Regions from separate parts of the Cryobacterium sp. AP23 genome, predicted to be linked through region 1. Evidence: predicted binding sites of a transcription regulator. Region 1 holds the regulator's gene; each other region holds the start of a gene.
What was found. The regulator LexA, encoded in region 1, represses DNA repair genes until DNA is damaged. The targets are predictions, from matches to a motif close to TCGAACANNTGTTCGA.
Positions count from the first base shown of each region.

Region 1 (6,681 bases):
GACAGCGGACCGTTTTCGACGGCCGCGAGGAACCGGCCGCCGTGCTCGGCCCAAGTGAGGCGGGGAACCGGGAATGGCGGCATCACGTCGAGCGTCCAGTCCTGGGCGGCATAGGAGTGCACGAAGTAGAACCGTTCCTCCTCGAGGCCCCGGAACAGGACGGAATCCGGGTCGGGCGTGACGGTGTTCCAGCCCATGTGCGGCAACACCGGGGCGGGCAGCGCGGTCACCGTGCCGGGCCATTCGCCGAGTCCCTCGGTGTCGGTGCCGCGTTCGACGCCGTGCTCGAACATGACCTGCATGCCCACGCAGATGCCCATCACCGGGCGCCCGCCGGAGAGACGCTTGTCGATGATGTCACCGCCGTGGGCCTCGTTCAGGGCGGCCATCACCGCGCTGAACGCGCCGACGCCGGGCACGAGGAGTCCGTCGGCCTCGAGCGCGAGCTTGCGGTCACCGGTGAGGGTGACGTCCGCGCCGGCCAGCTCCAGCGCCTTGACGGCGGAGTGCACGTTTCCGGTGCCGTAGTCGAGCACGACCACCTTGGTCATAGCGCGCCCTTGGTGGACGGGATGCCGCTCACGAGGGCGTCGTACGCCTTGGCCTGGCGGAACGCGCGGGCGAAGGCCTTGAATTCGGCCTCGGCGATGTGGTGCGGGTCGCGGCCGCCGACGACGGTGACGTGCACGGTGAGGGCGGCGTTGAAGGCGATGGCCTCGAAGACGTGCCGCACCATCGACCCGGTGAAGTGGCCGCCGATGAGGTGGAATTCGAAGCCGGCCGGTTCGCCGGTGTGTACGAGGTAGGGCCGGCCGGAGATGTCGACGACGGCCTGCACGAGCGCTTCGTCCAGCGGCACGAGGGCGTCGCCGTAGCGGGAGATGCCGGACTTGTCACCGAGGGCCTGCTTGATCGCCTGGCCGAGCACGATGCCGATGTCTTCGACGGTGTGGTGTACGTCGATTTCGATGTCGCCCTTGGCGTGCACGGTGAGGTCGGTCAGGGAGTGCTTCGCGAACGCGGTGAGCAGGTGGTCGTAGAACGGCACGGTGGTGTGGATGTCGCTCACCCCGGTGCCGTCCAGGTCGATGGAGAGGTCGATGCTCGATTCGCTCGTTTCGCGCTGCAGGTGGGCACGGCGAGGCGAAGGCGTGACGTTGCTCATGGCGTTAGTTTATTCGGCTGACGGACGAAGCCGTGCGATGGCGTCGAGGAAGGCGCTGGTCTCGGCCTCGGTGCCGGCCGAAACGCGCAGGTGGCCGGGGATGCCCATGTCGCGGATCAGGATGCCTTCTGCGAGCAGGGCTTCGAAGACCGCGCGCGGATCGGCCACGCCCCCGAACAACACGAAGTTGCTGCCGCTGCGCAACGGGCGGAAGCCGAGTGCCGTCAGTTCCGTCACGATCCGGTCGCGCTGCACGCGGATGTCGTCCACCATGGCGAGCATTTCGCCCGTGTGCGCGAGCGCGGCGACGGCGGCCGCCTGGGTGAGGGCGGAGAGGTGGTAGGGCAGCCGCACCAGCCGGAGCGCATCCGTGACGGCCGCATCGGCGGCCAGGTAGCCCACCCGTACTCCCGCGAACGCGAAGGCCTTACTCATGGTGCGTGACACCAGCAGGCGCGGGCGGCCCGCGAGGAGGCTGAGGGCGCTCTCGGTGCCGACCGGGGCGAATTCGGCATAGGCCTCGTCGACGACGACGATGCCGGGGGTGGCGTCGTAGACGGCAGCGATGGTCTCCAGTGACAGCGGTGTGCCGGTGGGGTTGTTCGGGGAGCAGAGGAAGACGATGTCGGGGGTCGTCTCGTTCACCCAGCGCACGGCCGTCTCCGGCGAGAGCTCGTAGTCGGCGTCGCGGCCGCCGGGGATCCAGTCGGTGTCGGTTCCGGAGGCGAGGATCGAGTACATCGAGTAGGTCGGCGCGTAGCCGAGCAGGGAACGGCCCGGACCGCCGAAGGCCTGCAGCACCTGCTGCAGCACCTCGTTGGAGCCGTTCGCGGCCCAGATGTTGTCCCGGGTGAGGCCGTGGCCGAGGTAACCGGCGAGGGCGTCACGCAGCGGGGTGAACTCGCGGTCGGGGTACCGGTTCACGGTGAGGATCGCGTCGGCGAGGGCCTGGGCGATGTCGGCGGCGACGGCCGGCGGGATCGGGTGGGTGTTCTCGTTGACGTTCAACGCCACCGGCACGTGCAGCTGCGGTGCACCGTAGGGGATCTTTCCGCGGAGGTTGGCACGCAGGGGCAGGTCGTCGAGGCTGGTCACCCGAACAAGCTTAGTTGCGCGGCGCCCCGCCTCCCTGTCGGCAGGAGTTCTGCCGGGAGGCTCAGTAGCCGGCGGGAAGGGCGAGACGCTGGCCGGGCTGCACGGACTCGGACGCCAGCTGGTTGAGGTTCACGATGTCGGCGATCACGTCACGCGGGTCCTGCTTGGGTGCGATCGACTGGGCCAGATCCCAGAGGGACTGCCCGGCGTCGACGGTGATGTATTCGAAGGCGGCGGCGCCCACGTTCGCGGTGCCCTCCGCCGCGGCGACGCCGCCGTTGACGGCGACGGCGATGGACCCCAGGACCAGGGGCAGGGCGGCGAGGGTGGTCAGCACGACGCGTCCGCGGCGGGTGAGCCGCAGGTGCGTTCGCGGCGCGGTGGCGGCGGTGGCCGTGGCGTGGCCGGTGGAACGAGCCGATCGGTCGGCGATCGTGCCGGGCTTCACTGCATATGCTGCGCTCATGTCAGACCTCCTGGTAACGCATCCGGCCCTCGGCCGGGAGGGCCGGATGCGAATCTATGTTCCGAATATATCTTCGAGTGTTCGAACAATCAACCCTGTTTCCGGATAATATGAAAAGAAATTTCGCAACACACTCGAATGCATGTCTAGTAATCGCTGTCAGTTTGGCTACAGTTTCGATCGGGTAGCAGTACTCAAACAGACACCACCGACATTCACTTCTGACGCGTCACGCAGATCGTCGGAAGCACCATTCAGACCCAACCAGGAGGAGCGACAACGTGGCACAGGAGAGCACACCTCGGGACAAGGGCACCACGCGGCGCCGCAAGAGCCTGAGCGATAAACAACGCGCCATCATGGACGTTATCCAGCGCTCGGTGCGCGACCGCGGGTATCCGCCGAGCATGCGGGAGATCGGCGACGCCGTCGGCCTGTCCTCGCTGTCGAGCGTGACCCATCAGCTGCACCAGCTCGAGTTGAGCGGCTACCTGCGCCGCGACCCGAACCGGCCGCGCGCGCTCGAGGTGCTCATCGAGCTGCCGCAGTCCGGTGAGGACGTCACGCCGGGCGCTGCCGACGACTACCAGTCCGGCATTCAGGTGGGCGACGCGGCGATGGTGCCGCTCGTCGGCCGGATCGCCGCCGGTATCCCGATCATGGCGGACCAGCAGATCGACGAGATCTTCCCGCTCCCCCGCCAGCTCGTGGGCAAGGGTGAACTGTTCATGCTCAAGGTCGTCGGTGACTCGATGATCGACGCGGCCATCTGCGACGGCGACTGGGTCGTCATCCGTCAGCAGAAGACCGCGGAGAACGGCGAGATCGTCGCGGCCATGCTCGACGGCGAGGCCACCGTGAAGGTGCTGCGGCAGCGCGACGGCCACACCTGGCTGCTCCCCCGCAACACCAACTTCGAGCCGATCCTGGGCGACTACGCCGAGGTGCTCGGCAAGGTCGTCGCGGTGCTGCGCTCGGTCTGAGACGCCTCCTGAACCACGAACAGGCCCGGTCCCGTGAGGGGACCGGGCCTGTTGTCGTTCAGCGGCGCTTCCGAGCCGGGGAGGCTTAGCCCAGCGTCGCCCGCACCGCCCGGGTGGCGTCGACGATGTTGCGCAGTGAATCGACGGTCTCGGCGTACCCGCGGGTCTTCAGGCCGCAGTCGGGGTTGACCCACACCTGCCGGGCCGGAATCGACTCGAGTGCCCGCTCGAGCAGTTCGGTGATCTCCGCCACGCCCGGTACCCGTGGGGAGTGGATGTCGTAGACGCCCGGGCCGATGCCGTGGTCGAACCCGCTGGTCTGGATGTCCTGCACGACCTCCATCTTCGACCGGGCGGCCTCGATGCTTGTGACGTCGGCGTCCAGGTTGCGGATCGCGTCGATCACGACCCCGAACTCGGAATAGCAGAGGTGGGTATGGATCTGGGTCTCGTCGGCGACGCCGGCGGTGGCGAGCCGGAACGAGCCGACCGACCAGTTCAGGTAGTCGGCGTGGTCCTTCTTCTTCAGCGGCAGCAACTCGCGCAGGGCCGGTTCGTCAACCTGCACCACCTGGATGCCGGCGGCCTCGAGGTCGGCGATCTCGTCGCGCAGCGCCAGGGCCACCTGGCGGGCGGTCTCCCCCAGCGGCTGGTCATCGCGCACGAACGACCAGGCGAGGATGGTGACCGGTCCGGTGAGCATGCCCTTGACCGGCTTGGCGGTGAGGGTCTGGGTGTAGCTGGACCACTCCACGGTGATCGGCGCCGGCCGTGAGACGTCGCCCCAGAGGATCGACGGGCGGGTGCACCGGCTTCCGTAGGACTGCACCCAGCCATTCTCGGTGACGGCGAAGCCGTCGAGGTTCTCGGCGAAGTACTGCACCATGTCGTTGCGCTCGGGTTCGCCGTGCACCAGCACGTCGAGGCCGAGGTCTTCCTGCAGCTGCACGACGCGGCTGATCTCGGCGCGCATCAGGTCGCGGTAGTCGTCGGGGGCGAGTTCGCCGGAGACGAGGCGGGCGCGGGCCCGGCGGATGTCACCGGTTTGCGGGAACGAGCCGATGGTGGTCGTCGGCAGCGGCGGTAGGTCCAGTGCCGCTGACTGGGCGGCGAGCCGGGTCTCGTAGTCGCCGCGGCTGTAGTCGGCCGGCGTGAGGGTGGCGAGTCGGTCGCGCACGGCACCGTCGCGCACGCCGGGCGAGACGCGGCGCTCGGCCAGCAACGCGGTGGCCGCGTCCAGCTCGGCCTGGATAGCGTCCTTGCCGTCGGTGAGCCCGCGGGCGAGGGTGGCGACCTGGCCGATCTTCTGGTCGGCGAAGGCCAGCCAGCCGGCGAGCTCGGCGGCCAGCTTGGTTTCGTCCTCAACGTCGTGCGGCAGGTGCTGCAGTGAGGTGGAGCTGGAGACCGCGATGTGCTCGCTCAGGGCTCCGAGCCGGCCGAGGGTGTCGAAGGCGGCGGCGAGGTCACCGCGCCAGATGTTGTGCCCGTCGATGACGCCGGCGACGAGGGTGACGTCGGCCAGCCCGGGGACGGCGGCGGGCACGGTGCCGCGCACGAGGTCCAGGCCGATGGCCTCGACCGCGGTGGCGGCCAGCACGGGAAGGGCATCGTCCAGGCTGCCGTAGGGCGCGGCCACGAACAGCGCGGGCCGGGCGGCCAGTCCGCCGAGGGCACCGTAAGCCTGGGCGAGGGCGGCGAGGGCCCGGTCGCGGGGGATGTCGATGCTCTCGCTGACCAGGCCGGGCTCGTCCAGCTGCACCCACTGGGCGCCCGCAGCGGCGAGGCGTTCGATCAGGGTCCCGTAGACCGGGAGGAGGTCGGCGAGGCGGTCGAGCGGGTGGAAGCCGGCCGGCGCGTCTTCGCTCGGCTTGGCCAGGAGCAGGAGGGTGACCGGGCCGACGAGGACCGGGCGGGTGAGGAAGCCATCCGCGAGGGCCTCTTCGAACTCCCGCACAATGCGGTCACTGGCGAGGTGGAAGTTGGTCTCCGGGCCGATTTCGGGCACGAGGTAGTGGTAGTTGGAGTCGAACCACTTGGTCATCTCCAAGGGCAGGTTCTCGCCGGCGCCGCGCGCCAGGGTGAAGTAGCCCGCCAGGTCGAGGTGTCCGTCGGCGTCGACGAGGTCCTGGAAGCGGGCCGGGATGGCGCCTACGGCGACCTGGGCGTCCAGCACCTGGTCGTAGAAGGAGAAGCTCTCCGGAATCGAGGAGTCGGTGCGGCCCAGGCCGAGGCTCGCGAGGCGTTCGCGGGTGGCACGGCGAAGTGCGGCAGCGGCCGATTCGAGTTCGGCGGCGGTGATCGTGCCCGCCCAGAAGGCCTCGACGGCCTTCTTCAGCTCGCGGCGGCGCCCGATCCGGGGGTAGCCGAGGATCGTTCCGGTGGGGAAGGTGGGGAAGGCGGGGCCGGTGGTGGTCATCAGTAGGACTCCTTCGTGGAGGGAGTACCGGCGCTGACACTGGCGGTACTGGTCGAGGGATGAATCGGGGACGGGAAGCGGGACACGGCCGATTCTGCCGGGGCGAGGGCGCCGGCGCGGTCGAGCACGGCGAGCACGGTATCGTGCTGGTTGAAGGCGTAGAGGTGGAGGCCGGGAGCGCCGCCGGCGATGAGCTTCTCGGCGAGGGCGGCGGCGTGGGCGATGCCGATCTCGCGCTGACCCTCCGCCGTCGGCTCGATCTCGAGCTGAATGGCGAGGTCGCTGGGCAGCTCCTCACCGGACAGTTCCAGGATGCGGCGCAGCCGGCCGGGGCTGGTGACGGGCATGATGCCGGGGAGGATCGGGAATTCCACCCCGGCGTCCCGGGCCCGCTGGATGAAGCTGAGGTAGTGGTCGGCGTGGAAGAAGAGCTGGGTGATGGCCAGGTTCGCGCCGGCGGCCTGTTTGGCCAGCAAGGTGTCGATGTCCTGCGCGGTGGAGCGGGAACGCGGGTGGCCGTTCGGGAACGCGGCCACGGCGATCCGCACGTGCTCGC
Region 1 is NZ_CM133415.1:4,203,710-4,210,390, reverse strand. It holds gene hisH (imidazole glycerol phosphate synthase subunit HisH) at 1-551, opposite strand, end outside; gene hisB (imidazoleglycerol-phosphate dehydratase HisB) at 548-1,165, opposite strand; gene ACU5E9_RS19775 (histidinol-phosphate transaminase) at 1,175-2,260, opposite strand; gene ACU5E9_RS19770 (LysM peptidoglycan-binding domain-containing protein) at 2,322-2,726, opposite strand; gene lexA (transcriptional repressor LexA) at 3,008-3,709, shown strand; gene metE (5-methyltetrahydropteroyltriglutamate--homocysteine S-methyltransferase) at 3,795-6,125, opposite strand; gene ACU5E9_RS19755 (methylenetetrahydrofolate reductase) at 6,125-6,681, opposite strand, start outside.

Region 2 (6,681 bases), 1.9 Mb from region 1:
CTGACTAGTCAGTATAGTTGTGCTTCGGCACCCGCTGCAATGGAGCACGCCGCCCGGACGCACCGTCCGGCTCCCGGGAGCCGCCCCACCTCACCGAAGGCAGCCGCATGCGCATCACGCTCAGCAACGTCACCAAGGGCCCGAAGGATTCGGCCCTCCCCCTCACCTCGCTCGAATTCGAGTCCGGCGCCGTCACCCTGGCCCGGGCCGAGACCGAACGGCGCCCCACCGTGCTCGGCCTCATCGCGTCCGGCCGGATGCGGCCGGATTCCGGCACCGTCACGCTCGACGGCCACACCGACTACGCCGGCCTCCGCCGCTACCTCGCCCTCGTCGACGCCCTCGGCGTCTCCGAACCCGCGGCCGACGTCACCGTCGCGGAGGTCGTCTCGGAGGAACTCATGTTCGCCGGGCGGCTCGGCCACCGCCGCGCCGTCGCGGTGGTGCTTGACGAGCTCGGCCTGACCGACCAGTCCCGCGCCAACATGGCCGACCTCGCCCCCGATTCGCGCATCCGCCTGCTCACCGAGCTGGCCGTGCTGCGCGACGACGTGCGCGGCATCGTGCTCACCTCCCCCGACCGGCACGGCGGCGACCCGCTGGGCTGGTGGCAGATCGCCGGCGACCTCGCCGTGCGCGGCTACGCCGTGCTCGTCATCGCCGGCGACGCATCCGCCCACGCCATCAACAACCTCGACCGCTCCGGAGCCGACCTGTGAAGATCTTCGCCATGATCCGCGCGGAGCTCGCGCGCCTGACCGCCACCACCATGTCCAGGGTCGCCCTCGTGGCGCTCATGCTTGTGCCCGTGCTCTACGGCGGCCTCTACCTCTGGGCCAACCAGGACCCGTACGCCGGGCTGGACCGGGTGCCCGTGGCCCTCGTCGTGGCCGACACCGGCGCCGAGTACGACGGTGAGGCCACCAACTACGGGGCGGATGTCGCCGAGCAGCTCATCGACGACGGCACCTTCGACTGGCACACCGTCACGGCCGCCACTGCCGCGTCCGGCGTCGCCGACGCCACCTATGACTTCAGCGTGACGATCCCCACCGACTTTTCCAGCTCGATCGCCTCGTCCTCGTCGGACGACCCGCACCAGGCCACCATCACCCTCACCACGAACGACACCAACAGCTACCTCGCCTCCACCATCGGCAGCCAGGCCGCGCAGAGCATCCGTGAGGCCATCGTCGCCCGGGTGAACGAGCAGGCCGCGGACACCCTGCTGATCGGCCTGTCCGACATCCGCTCGAGCCTGGTCGACGCCGCCGACGGGGCCGGCCAGCTCACGGATGGCGCCACCACCGCCGCGGACGGCGGCAGCAGCCTCGCCGACGGCGCGAACCAGCTCGCCGACGGCAGCGGGCAACTCGCCGACGGAGCCGGCACCCTCGCGGACGGCACCGGGCAGCTCGCCACCGGCGCCAGCCAGCTGGCCGACGGCACCAGCCAGGTCTCCGACGGCGCCGCCGCCCTCGCCGCGGGCACCGGCTCGCTCGCCACCGGGGCCGACGCGCTCTCCGACGGCACCGGAACCCTCGCCACCGGGGCGGGGCAGGTCGCCGACGGAACCAGCCAGGTCGCCGACGGAGCCACCGCCGTCGCGGACGGCACCAGCAAGCTCTCCGACGGGGCAGCCGCCCTGGCCACCGGCGCCGGGCAGGTCTCCGCCGGAGCCACGGCCCTCTCCGACGGCACCGCCCAGCTCGCCGACGGAACCGCGCAGGTCTCCACCGGGGCCGCCGACCTCTCCGCCGGCACCACGACCCTCTCGGCCGGAGCCGCCCAGGTGGCCGCGGCCGCGCAGCAGGTGGCGGACGGCAACGCCGGCCTGGCCACCGCGGCCGACGGCGCCGGCACGGTGCTCTCCGGGGCGTCCGCCGCGCTGGACACCGCCAGGACCAACCTGACCGACCAGCTCAGCGCTGCCGGACTGACCGACGACGAGATCACGGCCGCCGTGGCCGCACTCGACCCGCTCGACACCGCCGTGCAGAACGCCACCACGGCGTTCACCACCGCTTCGAGCGGCATCGGCGTGCTCGCCGAGGGCAGTGCCGCCCTGGCCACGGGAGCGACCGGGGTCGCCGACGGCGCCAGCTCGGCCGCCGCCGGCGCCGAAAGCCTCGCCGCCGGGGCCGCCGCCGCGGCCGATGGCGCTGCCACCGCGTCCACCGGCGCCGCCACCCTCGCCGAGGGCGCCGGCCAGACCGCGGCCGGAGCCACCACCCTGGCCGATTCGCTGGCCACGGCCGCCGAGGGCACCCAGACCCTCGCGGAGGGCGCGAGCAGCGCCGCGACCGGGGCCGCCCAGGTCGCCGACGGCGCCAGCCAGACCGCCACCGGGGCATCCGCCCTCGCCGCGGGAGCCAACGACGCCAACACCGGGGCCGGCACCCTGGCCGACGGCGCCAGCCAGACCGCCGCCGGCGCCGCCACCCTGAGCACGGGCGCCGCCTCCGCGGCCGACGGGGCCGCCGCCCTGAGCACGGGCGCGACCTCCGCCCTGACCGGCGCCGAGGCCCTCGCCACGGGCGCGTCGTCGCTCAGCGACGGCCTGGTCGGCCTGCAGGACGGCGCGGGCACGCTCCGCGACGGCCTGACCGACGGCGTCGACAGCATCCCCGACACGGATGCCGCCACCATCGACCTGCAGGGCTCCACCATCGCCGACCCGGTCGACCTCAAGACCGCGGCCGTCACCTCCGCCGGCACCTACGGAGCGGGCCTCGCCCCGTTCTTCGCCAGCCTGGCCGGCTGGATCGGCATCTACGCCCTGTTCCTGATCGTCAAGCCGGTCTCCCGCCGCGCCATCACCGCGCTGCACTCGCCGCTGAAGATCACCCTGGCCGGCTGGCTCACCCCGGGCATCCTGGGCCTGTTGCAGATGGCCGCCCTGTTCGGCATCCTCACCGGCGTGCTGCACTTCGAGGTGCACAACCCGGTCGGCACCTACGCCATGATGGGCCTGGCCGCGATGACGTTCGCCGCGATCATCCTGGCGCTGAACGTGTGGCTGGGCAGCGTGGGCCAGTTCGTCGGCCTGGTGCTGATGGTGCTGCAGCTGGTCACCGCCGGCGGCACCTTCCCCTGGCAGACCCTACCGGCGCCGCTGGCGTTCCTGCACCATGTGGTGCCGATGAGCTACGCCGTCGACGGCATCCGCCAGCTGATGTACGGCGGCAACCCGGCCACCGCGCTCAACGATGCCGGCGTGCTGCTGCTCTGGCTGACCGGGGCGCTCGCCCTGGCCGCGATCGGGGTGGTGCGGATGACGCACTTCCGCACCCTGCGCGACCTCAAGCCCAGCCTGATCGGGTAGCCGCTCGTGGCCGCCTGTTTATAAGGAGATAGTGAGTTTTCGAGGACGCAATTGCCACAAGCATCCTTGAAAACTCACTCTTTCCTTATTTGAGACATTCGAACGCGTGTACTATTTTCAATGTGTCTGAACCGAGCCCGAATGCACGCCCCATGCCGCACGGAAGCCCCGTGCTGCACGTCGACGCTGACGCGTTTTTCGCGGCCGTCGCACTGCGGTCCCGGCCCGAGCTCGTTGACACGCCCGTCGCCGTCGTGGCCCACGTATTCATCGCCAGCGCGAACTATCCGGCGCGGGCGCTCGGCGTGCGCTCCGGCACACTGGCGCAGGATGCGCTGCGGCAGTGCCCGGACCTCGTCCTGATCGACCTGCCGCGTGCGGAGGTGGAAGAGGTGGGCGACGCCCTCTTCGACATCTTCCATTCGGCCGCCCGGGCTGTCGAGCCCGGGTCGGTCGAGGAGGCGTTCCTGGACGTCGGCGCATCCGACTGGGCCGGCGCGATTGCGGCCGGGCACGCGCTGCGCGGCTGGGTGGCGCGGGAGCTCGGCATCACCGTCAGCGTCGGCGTGGGAAGGACAAAGCTGATGGCCAAACTCGCTTCCCGCCGGGCCAAGCCGGACGGTCTCTACGTGATCGAGGCCGGCGAAGAGGCGCACCTGCGCGACAACCTGCCGATCGACCAAGTGTGGGGAATCGGCGCGACGACGCTGCAACGGCTCGCCCGGCTCGGTGTGACGAAGCTCGCGCACATCGACGGGGTGCCACGCAACGAGTTGCAGTACGTGTGCGGAACGGCGATGGCCCGGCGGTTATGGCGGATTCGGGAAGGCACCGACGATGCGGTCGTGCGCACCGTCGAACAACGCTCCTCCCTGGCCGCCGAGGGGTCCACCGCTGGATACGCGCGGCCCGACCGGTCGCCCACCGAGCTGGCCCAGGCGTGCGTGGAGCGGCTCTGCCACCGTGCCGAGCGAGCCGGGCTGGCGGGCACCGGCATCACGCTCACCCTGCGACCTGAGGCCGGCGGCAAGGCCGTCGTGCACAAGCGCACCCTGGTGGCGGCGACCGCCGAACGGGACACCTGGCTCGCCATCGCCGGCGACCTGCTCGCCGACGAGACCGTACCCAGACTGGCCGGCCTCCGGGTCACCCTCACGGGCCTGCTCCCCCTCGACCGGGTTCAGCACACCCTGTTCTGACCCGTTCGGCAGGCCGCACCGGGCTATACGGCGGCTATCACCGCGGCGGCCACGGCGGAGGCCACGCGTTCATCGAAGGGGCTCGGGATGATGTGGTCGGCCGCGAGGTCGTCGCCGACGAGATCGGCGATGGCCAGTGCCGCGGCGATCTTCATGGCGGTGGTGATGCGGCGGGCGCCGGCATCCAGCGCGCCGCGGAAGATGCCGGGGAACGCGAGCACGTTGTTGATCTGGTTGGGGTAGTCGCTCCGCCCGGTGGCGACGATCCTGGCGTACTGGGCGGCCACGTCGGGGGCCACCTCCGGGTCGGGGTTGGACAGCGCGAAGATCATCGCGTCGGCCGACATCGTGGCGAGCAGGTCCTCGTCCACCGTGCTGGAGGAGACGCCGATGAAGACATCCGCTCCCGCCAGCGCCTGGGCCGGGCCGCCGTCGACCTGGCGCGGGTTGCTGGTCGCGGCGAACGCGGCCTTCACCCCGGTGAGGTCGATCCGGTGGCCGCTGAGGATGCCTCGGGAGTCCAGCAGCACGACATCCGCGATGCCCACCTCCAGCAGCAGCGCGGCGATCGCGATGCCCGCCGCTCCGGCGCCGGAGACGACCACGCGGAGGCTTGCCAGTTCGCGGCCGAGCACCTTGGCGCCGTTGGTGATCGCGGCCAGCACCACCACGGCGGTGCCGTGCTGGTCGTCGTGCATGACGGGCATGTCGAGGGCCTCGATGAGCTTGGCCTCGAGCTCGAAGCAGCGCGGCGCCGACACGTCTTCGAGGTTGACGGCGCCGAAGCTGTGCTGCAGACGCACCAGGGTCTCGACGATCTCGTCGACATCCGTGGTGTCGAGCACCAGCGGGATGGAGTTCAACCCGCCGAAGCGCTGGAACAGGGCCGACTTGCCCTCCATCACCGGCAGGGCTGCAGCCGGGCCGATGTCGCCGAGGCCGAGGACGGCGGTGCCGTCGCTGACCACGGCGACCAGGCGACTTGCCCAGGTGTGCGTGGCGGCGACGGCGGCATCGTTGTGGATGGCCCGGCTGACCTCGGCCACGCCGGGGGTGTAGACGATCGCCAGGTCACGCCGGGTCTCGATGGGCCGGGCCAGGTCGATGCGCAACTTGCCGCCCGCGTGGGCGGCGAAGATCTCGTCGGTGGTCACGACGCTGCCGACATCGGTGGCGACGTCGGCGGGGGCGATCGTGGGGGCGACGGTGGGCAGGGCGGCAGTGGGCAGCGGCATGGAACGAGCCTTCGCGGTCGAGACAACGGAAGCCGCACATCTTCCCGGGAACCCGAGACCGGCCTGGACTCAGGCTACGGCCACCTCGAGCCGAACGAACGGGACCATAGACCCACCCGACACGTCCGCGAGCCGTGAGGACAGCACCCCAAATCGCGAAATTTGGGTGCTTTTCTCACGGCTCGCGGGATGTGGGGACGGGGCGCTAGCGCGGGAGGGGTTCTTCCGCGGGCGTCGTGTTGTGCGCCGGGTCACCGGGCGCCGGCTGGGCGGTGGGGTGCCCGTGGTGCGCGGCTTCGAGGGCCTCGGCCTCCGCTCCGCCGACGGCCTCGCCGCGGGCGACCATGCCGGCCACATCCGAGAGCGGGATCTGCTTGAGGAACAGCGAGAGCAGGAACGCGATGCCGATGAACGGCAGCAGGAACCAGAACACCGGCGCCAGCGCATCCGCGTAGGCGACGACAATGCCGTCGCGCACGGCGTCGGGCAGCGCGTTCAGGGTCTGCGGGTCGATGCTTGCCGTGGCGCTGGCAGCCTCAGAGGCGCTGGCGCCGGCGCCGGCGAAGACCTCGGTGAGGTTCTCGGTGAGCCGCGTGGTGAAGATGGTGCCGAACACCGCGACGCCCAGTGATGCGCCGACCTCGCGGAAGTAGTTGTTCGTGCTGGTCGCGGTGCCGATCATCGACGGGTTGACCGAGTTCTGGGCCACCAGGACGACGACCTGCATGATCAGGCCGAGGCCGGCGCCGAAGACGAACAGGAACACGCAGATGAGCCAGATCGGCGTCTCGGCGCTGAGCGTGGTCATCGCGACCATGGCCAGGGCGGTGAGGATGGTGCCGAGGATCGGGAACATCTTGTACTTGCCGGTCTTGGTGATGGCGATACCCGAGATGATCGAGGTGCCGATCAGGCCGGCCAT
Region 2 is NZ_CM133415.1:2,254,830-2,261,510, forward strand. It holds gene ACU5E9_RS10660 (hypothetical protein) at 108-719, shown strand; gene ACU5E9_RS10665 (YhgE/Pip family protein) at 731-3,325, shown strand; gene ACU5E9_RS10670 (Y-family DNA polymerase) at 3,478-4,524, shown strand; gene ACU5E9_RS10675 (NAD(P)-dependent malic enzyme) at 4,548-5,759, opposite strand; gene ACU5E9_RS10680 (MDR family MFS transporter) at 5,965-6,681, opposite strand, start outside.
Region 2: ACU5E9_RS10670 (Y-family DNA polymerase) is a predicted target of LexA. The motif match lies at 3,424-3,439, and genes of this name have one in related genera.

Region 3 (6,681 bases), 270 kb from region 1:
TTCGATCGGGCTGGGCGACATCCCCCAGGTCGGCGGCAAGAACGCGTCGCTGGGCGAAATGGTGCGCTCCCTGAAGTCCAGCGGCGTGCGGGTGCCGGACGGCTTCGCCACCACCGCCGACGCCTATCGCGCCTTCATCGCCGCGAACGGCCTGGACGCCGTCATCCGCGACCGGCTCGACGCCTACCATGCCGGCGCGTCCTCGCTCCGGGAGACCGGGCAAGCCGTGCGCGAGGCGTTTCTGGCCGGAGAGTTCCCGGCGGCCATCGCGGACGACATCCGGGTCTTCTACCGCACCCTCGCCGACCAGGCCGGGGTGGCGAACCTGCCGGTGGCCGTGCGCAGCAGCGCCACCGCCGAGGACCTGCCGGATGCCAGCTTCGCCGGCCAGCAGGAGACCTTCCTGAATGTGAGCGGCGAGCGGGACCTCCTCGACGCCTGCCGGCGCTGTTACGCGTCGTTGTTCACCGACCGCGCGATCAGCTACCGCGAGGTGAAGAAATTCGACCATCTCGACGTCGCGCTCTCCATCGGCGTGCAGCGGATGGTGCGCAGCGACCTCGCCGGTTCCGGGGTGATGTTCTCCATCGATACCGACACCGGCTTCCCCGGCGCCGCCGTGATCAGCGCGGCCTGGGGCCTGGGTGAGACCGTCGTGCAGGGCGCCGTCGACCCGGACAAGTACCTGGTCTTCAAGGCCCTGCTCGCCGATCCGGACTGCGAACCGATCATCGAGAAGACGCTGGGCCGTAAGGACCGCAAGATGACCTATGCCGAGGGCGGCAGCGCGCGCACCCGGGTGATCGACACCCCGGAGCGGGAGCGCCGGGCGTTCGTGCTGAGCAACGCTGAGATCGTGCTGCTCGGCCGCTGGGCGAAGGTGGTCGAGGACCACTACGGCCGGGCGATGGACATGGAATGGGCCAAGGACGGTCTGACCGGTGAGCTGTTCCTCGTGCAGGCGCGGCCGGAGACCGTGCACTCGCAGAGGAGCCTGACCCGGTTCACGGTGAGCCGGCTCATCGAGGCCGGTCCGCTCCTGGTCTCCGGGGTGGCCATCGGCGACAGCATCGCCTCCGGCACCGCCTGCGTGATCCGGGACCCGGCCGATATCGAGAACTTCCGTGACGGCGCGATCCTCGTGACCGAGATGACCGACCCGGACTGGGTGCCGATCATGACCCGCGCGGCGGGAATCATCACCGACCACGGCGGCCCCACCAGCCACGCCGCCATCGTCAGCCGGGAACTCGGCGTTCCGGCGGTGGTCGGCACCCGGGTAGCCACCGAGGTGCTCACCGAGGGCGCCCCGGTCACCATTTCCTGCGCCGAGGGCGACGAGGGCTTCGTCTATGCGGGCATCCTCGCCGCCGAAACCGAGGAGGTGGACCTGGGCGCCGTGCCGCACACCCGCACGCAGGTGATGGTGAACATCGCCAGCCCGGCCGCCGCGTTCGAATGGTGGCGGCTGCCCACCGCCGGGGTGGGGCTGGCGCGGATGGAGTTCATCATCAACAACCTCATCAAGATCCACCCCATGGCGCTCGTGCACCCCGAACGCATCACCGAACCGGCCGTGCTGCGGCAGATGGCCGAACTCACCCGTGGGTATGACGACCTCACCGACTACTTCGTGGAGACCCTGGCACTGGGCATCGCGAAACTGGGAGCGCCGTACCATCCGAATCCGGTGATCGTGCGGCTCAGCGATTTCAAGACGAACGAGTACGCGCGCCTGTTGGGCGGGTCGGTTTTCGAGCAGGCCGAGGAGAACCCGATGCTCGGCTTCCGCGGGGCATCGCGGTACTACGACCCCAAGTACGCCGAGGGCTTCGCCCTGGAATGCCGGGCGCTCATGCGGGTGCGGGAGCAGATCGGTTTCAGCAATGTGATCGTGATGGTGCCGTTCTGCCGCACCACGACGGAAGCCGACAAGGTGCTCGCGGCGATGGCCGAGAACGGGCTGGTGCGCGGCCGGAACGGGCTGCAGGTCTACATGATGTGCGAGATCCCAGCCAACGTCATCCTGGCCGAACAGTTCGCCACCCGGTTCGACGGCTTCTCGATCGGGTCGAACGACCTCACCCAGCTGGTGCTCGGCGTCGACCGGGATTCCGCCGACCTGGCCGCCCTGTTCGATGAGCGCAACGAAGCGGTCACCCGGATGATCAGCGAGGCGATCGACAAGGCCCACGCGGCCGGCATCAAGATCGGCATCTGCGGGCAGGGGCCGAGCAACTACCCGGACTTCGCCGAATTCCTGGTCGGCCGGGGCATCGACTCGATCTCGCTCAACCCGGACTCGTTCCTCAGGACCGTGCACCGAATCAAGGAGGCCGAGGTGAAGACCGTCGGCGACTGGCCGACACTGAGCCGGGTGACCACCTAGGCGATCGCGTCTGCGGATCGTTCCTGCGCGGATCGTTCCTGCGCGGATCGTTCCTGCGCGGATCGTTCCTGCTCAGACCGCTCTGCTCACACGGTGTCGTCGATCTGCAGGTCCGGCCCGTCCAGGACGGCCTGCTCGTAGTCGGCCTCCGCCGCATCCGCCACCTGCCGGGCGGCGATCACCCGTTCGCTGATCCGGTGCTCCACGGCCTCTGCCATGGCGACGTCCTCGGGGGAGGCGTTCATGAGCAGGTCCTCCATCTCCTCCGGGTCCCGGTGCAGCGCCTCGATCGCGCCTACCTCGGCCCTGGCGACCGCCGCGCGGCTGCGCAGGAAGGTGATCCGCGCCTGCCAGCGCGCGTCCCGCTGTGCGTCCTCCTTGCGTCCGCGGGGCACCAGGCTGTTGCTCTCACTCTCGTTCTCGCTCACGGCACTCTCCCTGTCTCGCTGGGAGCCTAGCGCCGCATCACCGCCCCCGAAACGGAGCAGGCCGGCCGCGGATCCCGCTCAGTCATAGGCGCGCAGCAGCTGCCAGAGACCGCGGCCGTCGTCATGCTGGATGTCGAAAACCAGGGATGTACCGTCGTCTGCGGTGCCCTGGCAGCGCCAGGCCGCGACCGGCTTGGGCGGATGGGTGAGGAAGTGCAGCAGCTCGTCGGGCAGCGAGAGGGACGCCGTCAGCGGTGTCGGGGTGTCGGTGACCCGGAACCGGCGGGTCCGCCAGACCAGGCGCACGGGCGCGCCCTCCGGGGACACCCAGACCGCAACGGTTTCATTGATCAAACTCATGGAGCATCACCTCGTCGGTTAGAACATACGTTCGAAGTTTACTCCTCCTGCTCTGACATTGCACCCGCGACCCGTGAGCCGGGCCCCGAAAAGGCCCGGGTTTCGGGGTTCAACTCACCGTTCGCGAGACCGGCTCGCGAGATCGGGTCGCGACATCGCCGGCGACTCAGCTGTGGCTCATAACCGAGCCATAGCCGACTCATAGGCACGTTCGGCTAGATGGACATCGTTACGTTACCGATTGTTCATTTGGAGGACACCATGCTGCAGGCCGCGATCATCCTGATCGATCTGCTCTTCATCAGCCTGCTCACGTTCGGGCTGTATTTTCCGCGCCACCGGCGCCGTGACCTCGTCGTCGCGTACCTCATCGTGAATGTCGGTGTGCTGGCGGTGGCCCAAGTGCTCGCGTCCAGCACCGTCGGCGTCGGCCTGGGACTGGGCCTGTTCGGCGTGCTGTCGATCATCCGCCTGCGCTCGAGCGAGATCGAACAGCACGAGGTGGCGTACTACTTCGCGGCCCTGGCCATGGGCCTGCTCGCCGGCCTCAGCGCCGAGCCCAACGTGCTCACCGTGGTGCTGATGGCCCTCATCGTCGCCGTCGTCTTCTTCGGCGACAACCCGCGCCTGTTCCGCAGCTACCGGCAGCAGACGGTGGTGCTGGATGCCGCCTTCCCCGACGAGTCCGACCTCATCGCGCACCTCGAAGGGCTGCTCGTCGCCCGGGTGCACGGCGTGCACGTGCGCAGCCTCGACCTGGTCAACGACACCACCCTCGTCGACGTGCGGTACCAGGTGGGCGCCGCGCGCTCCCTGGCCCCCACCCTCGCCCCGGCCCGCACTACCGGCGTCACCGGCGCCAGCGTTTTGCAGGAGGCGGGACGATGAGCGCCTTGTCCGCACTCGGGGGTGCCGTGCCTGCCGGGGGAGTCGTGCTGGATGTGCCGCTGACGGGCCTGGACACCATCGACCTGGCCGAACTCACCGAACGCGCCAGCCTGCTCACCCGCATCGACCGCAAGTACGTGCTGCCGCGGAGCGCCCTCGACGTGCTCCTGGCCGACCTCGATCCCGGGGTGCGGGTGCTGGACATCAACGGGGTGCGCTCCAGCGCCTACGAGTCTGTGTACTTCGACACCCCGGAGCTCACCAGTTTCATGATGGCGGCCCATCCGCGCCGGCGCCGGTTCAAGATCCGTACCCGCACCTACGTCGACTCCGCCCAGAGCTACCTCGAGGTGAAGACCAGGGGCGGCCGCGGTGTGACGGTCAAGGACCGGCTGCCGTACGACCTCGACGACAGGGCCACGCTCACCAGCGAGGGCCGCCGGTACACCGACACGGTGCTCGACGACGCCGACATCACCGGGGCCGAAGGGCAGGAACTCATGCCGACCCTCACCACCCGGTACCTGCGCACGACCCTGTTCATCCCGGAGTCCAGCAGCCGGGCCACGATCGACACCGGCCTGTCCTGGGCGACGGTGCCGCACCGGGCCCCCGCCGGCCGGAGCGCGCGCGACCGCGGCTCCCGGCTGTCGGATGCGCCGCCGGTGCGACTGGACCGGCCGCAGCTGGCCATCGTGGAGACCAAGTCCGGGTCGCGGGCATCCGCCGTCGACCGAATCCTCTGGGCGCACGGCCACCGCCCCGCCACCATGTCGAAGTACGGCACCGGAATGGCCGCCCTGCGCGGCGACCTGCCGGACAACAAATGGGCCCCGGTCCTGCGCCGCTATTTCCGCTAGCCGCCGAGCACCCGTACGTGCCCTCTCCACCGGCGCCCCACCGGCCACACCCAGCGACCATCCCCCACTCAGCTGCCGTCACCGGCACCCACCGATTGTGAAGACCCCATGAAGAAGAATCCCCTGACCCCCACCGACCCGTCCGGCGGCGCCCGCCGGTTCGGCGTGAAGGCCTGCACCTACCGGGTGCTGCCGTTCCTGGTCACCGCCGCCCTGCTCACCGGGTGTGCGGCGGTCGCGTCGACCACCGACTCCACCGGCTCCACAGGCACCACGACGTCAGCCACCACGGCCGTCGCGGTGGACGAGTCCACCTCCGCCGCCGAGGTGCTGGCCGCCAACCAGGAAACCCACGACGACGCCGACGACTACGAGTGGGACGACGCCGACGTGGTGCCGATCACCCTGGACGGCGACAGCGCCTCGGTCGACGATTCCGCCGACAGCTCAGCCGTGACCATCTCCGGCAGCACCGTGACCATCACCGCGGCCGGCACCTACGAACTCAGCGGCACCCTCGACGACGGCCAGATCGTCGTCGCCTCCGCGGGCGAAGGCACCGTGCGCCTGCTCCTCAACGGCGTCGACATCACCAACTCCGCCGGGGCCGCCCTCGTCGTCTCCGAGGCCGACGAAGCCATGATCGTGCTCGCCGACGGGACCACGAACTCCCTGGCCGACACCGACTCCTACGGCGAAGACGACGAAGCGAACGCGGCTCTGTACAGCGCCGCCGACCTCACCATCACCGGTACGGGGTCGCTCGACGTGACCGGCAACGGCAACGACGGCATCACCAGCGCCGACGGACTGGTCATCAACTCCGGCACCATCACGGTGACGGCAGTGGATGACGGCATCCGCGGCAAGGATTACCTGGTGGTGGACGGCGGCACCGTCTCGGTGACGGCCGGCGGCGACGGCCTCAAGTCCGACAACGCGGACGACGCCACCCGCGGGTACATCGCCCTGACCGGGGGCACCGTGGACGTGACGGCGGCCGGCGACGGCGTGCAGGCCATCACCGATGTGGTGCTCTCCGGCGCCGACGTCACTGTGGAATCCGGCGGCGGCAACACCGCCACGGTCGCCGAGGACGTCTCCGCGAAGGGCGTCAAGTCCGGAGTGGTCACCGTCATCGACGGCGGCACCCTCACCGTCGACGCAGCGGATGACGCCCTGCACTCCGACGGCACCGTGCGTGTGGTCGCCGGCGACGTCACCCTCGCCGCAGGCGACGACGGCGTGCACGCCGACTCGGCGCTGGACATCATCGGCGGCAGCACCACCGTGACGACCTCGAACGAGGGGCTGGAGAGCATGGCGATCAGCATCGGCGGCGGAACCGTCTCGGTGACCGCCAGCGATGACGGCCTCAACGCCTCCAGCGGGTCGACCGCGACCACCACCACGACCGACGACACGGCCGCTGCGGACGGCGCCCCCACCGACGGCGAGATGCCTGCCCAGGGCGGCGGCGGGGGAGGCGGCATGGACTCCGACGGCGGTGAGACCATCACCATCACCGGCGGCACTACCGTGATCGACGCGGACGGCGACGGCTTCGACTCCAACGGGTCGGCGACCATGAGCGGTGGCACCCTCGTGGTGAACGGGCCGACCAACAGTGGGAACGGCGCACTCGACGTGAACGGCACCTTCACGGTCACTGGAGGCACCCTCCTGGCGGCCGGCAGCGCCGGAATGGCCGTGTCGCCCGAGACCGGGTCCGAGCAGACCTTCGTCGCGATCGCCC
Region 3 is NZ_CM133415.1:232,763-239,443, forward strand. It holds gene ppsA (phosphoenolpyruvate synthase) at 1-2,389, shown strand, start outside; gene ACU5E9_RS01100 (hypothetical protein) at 2,476-2,817, opposite strand; gene ACU5E9_RS01105 (DUF6504 family protein) at 2,896-3,177, opposite strand; gene ACU5E9_RS01110 (DUF4956 domain-containing protein) at 3,439-4,065, shown strand; gene ACU5E9_RS01115 (VTC domain-containing protein) at 4,062-4,925, shown strand; gene ACU5E9_RS01120 (carbohydrate-binding domain-containing protein) at 5,034-6,681, shown strand, end outside.
Region 3: ACU5E9_RS01105 (DUF6504 family protein) is a predicted target of LexA. The motif match lies at 3,197-3,212, and genes of this name have one in related genera.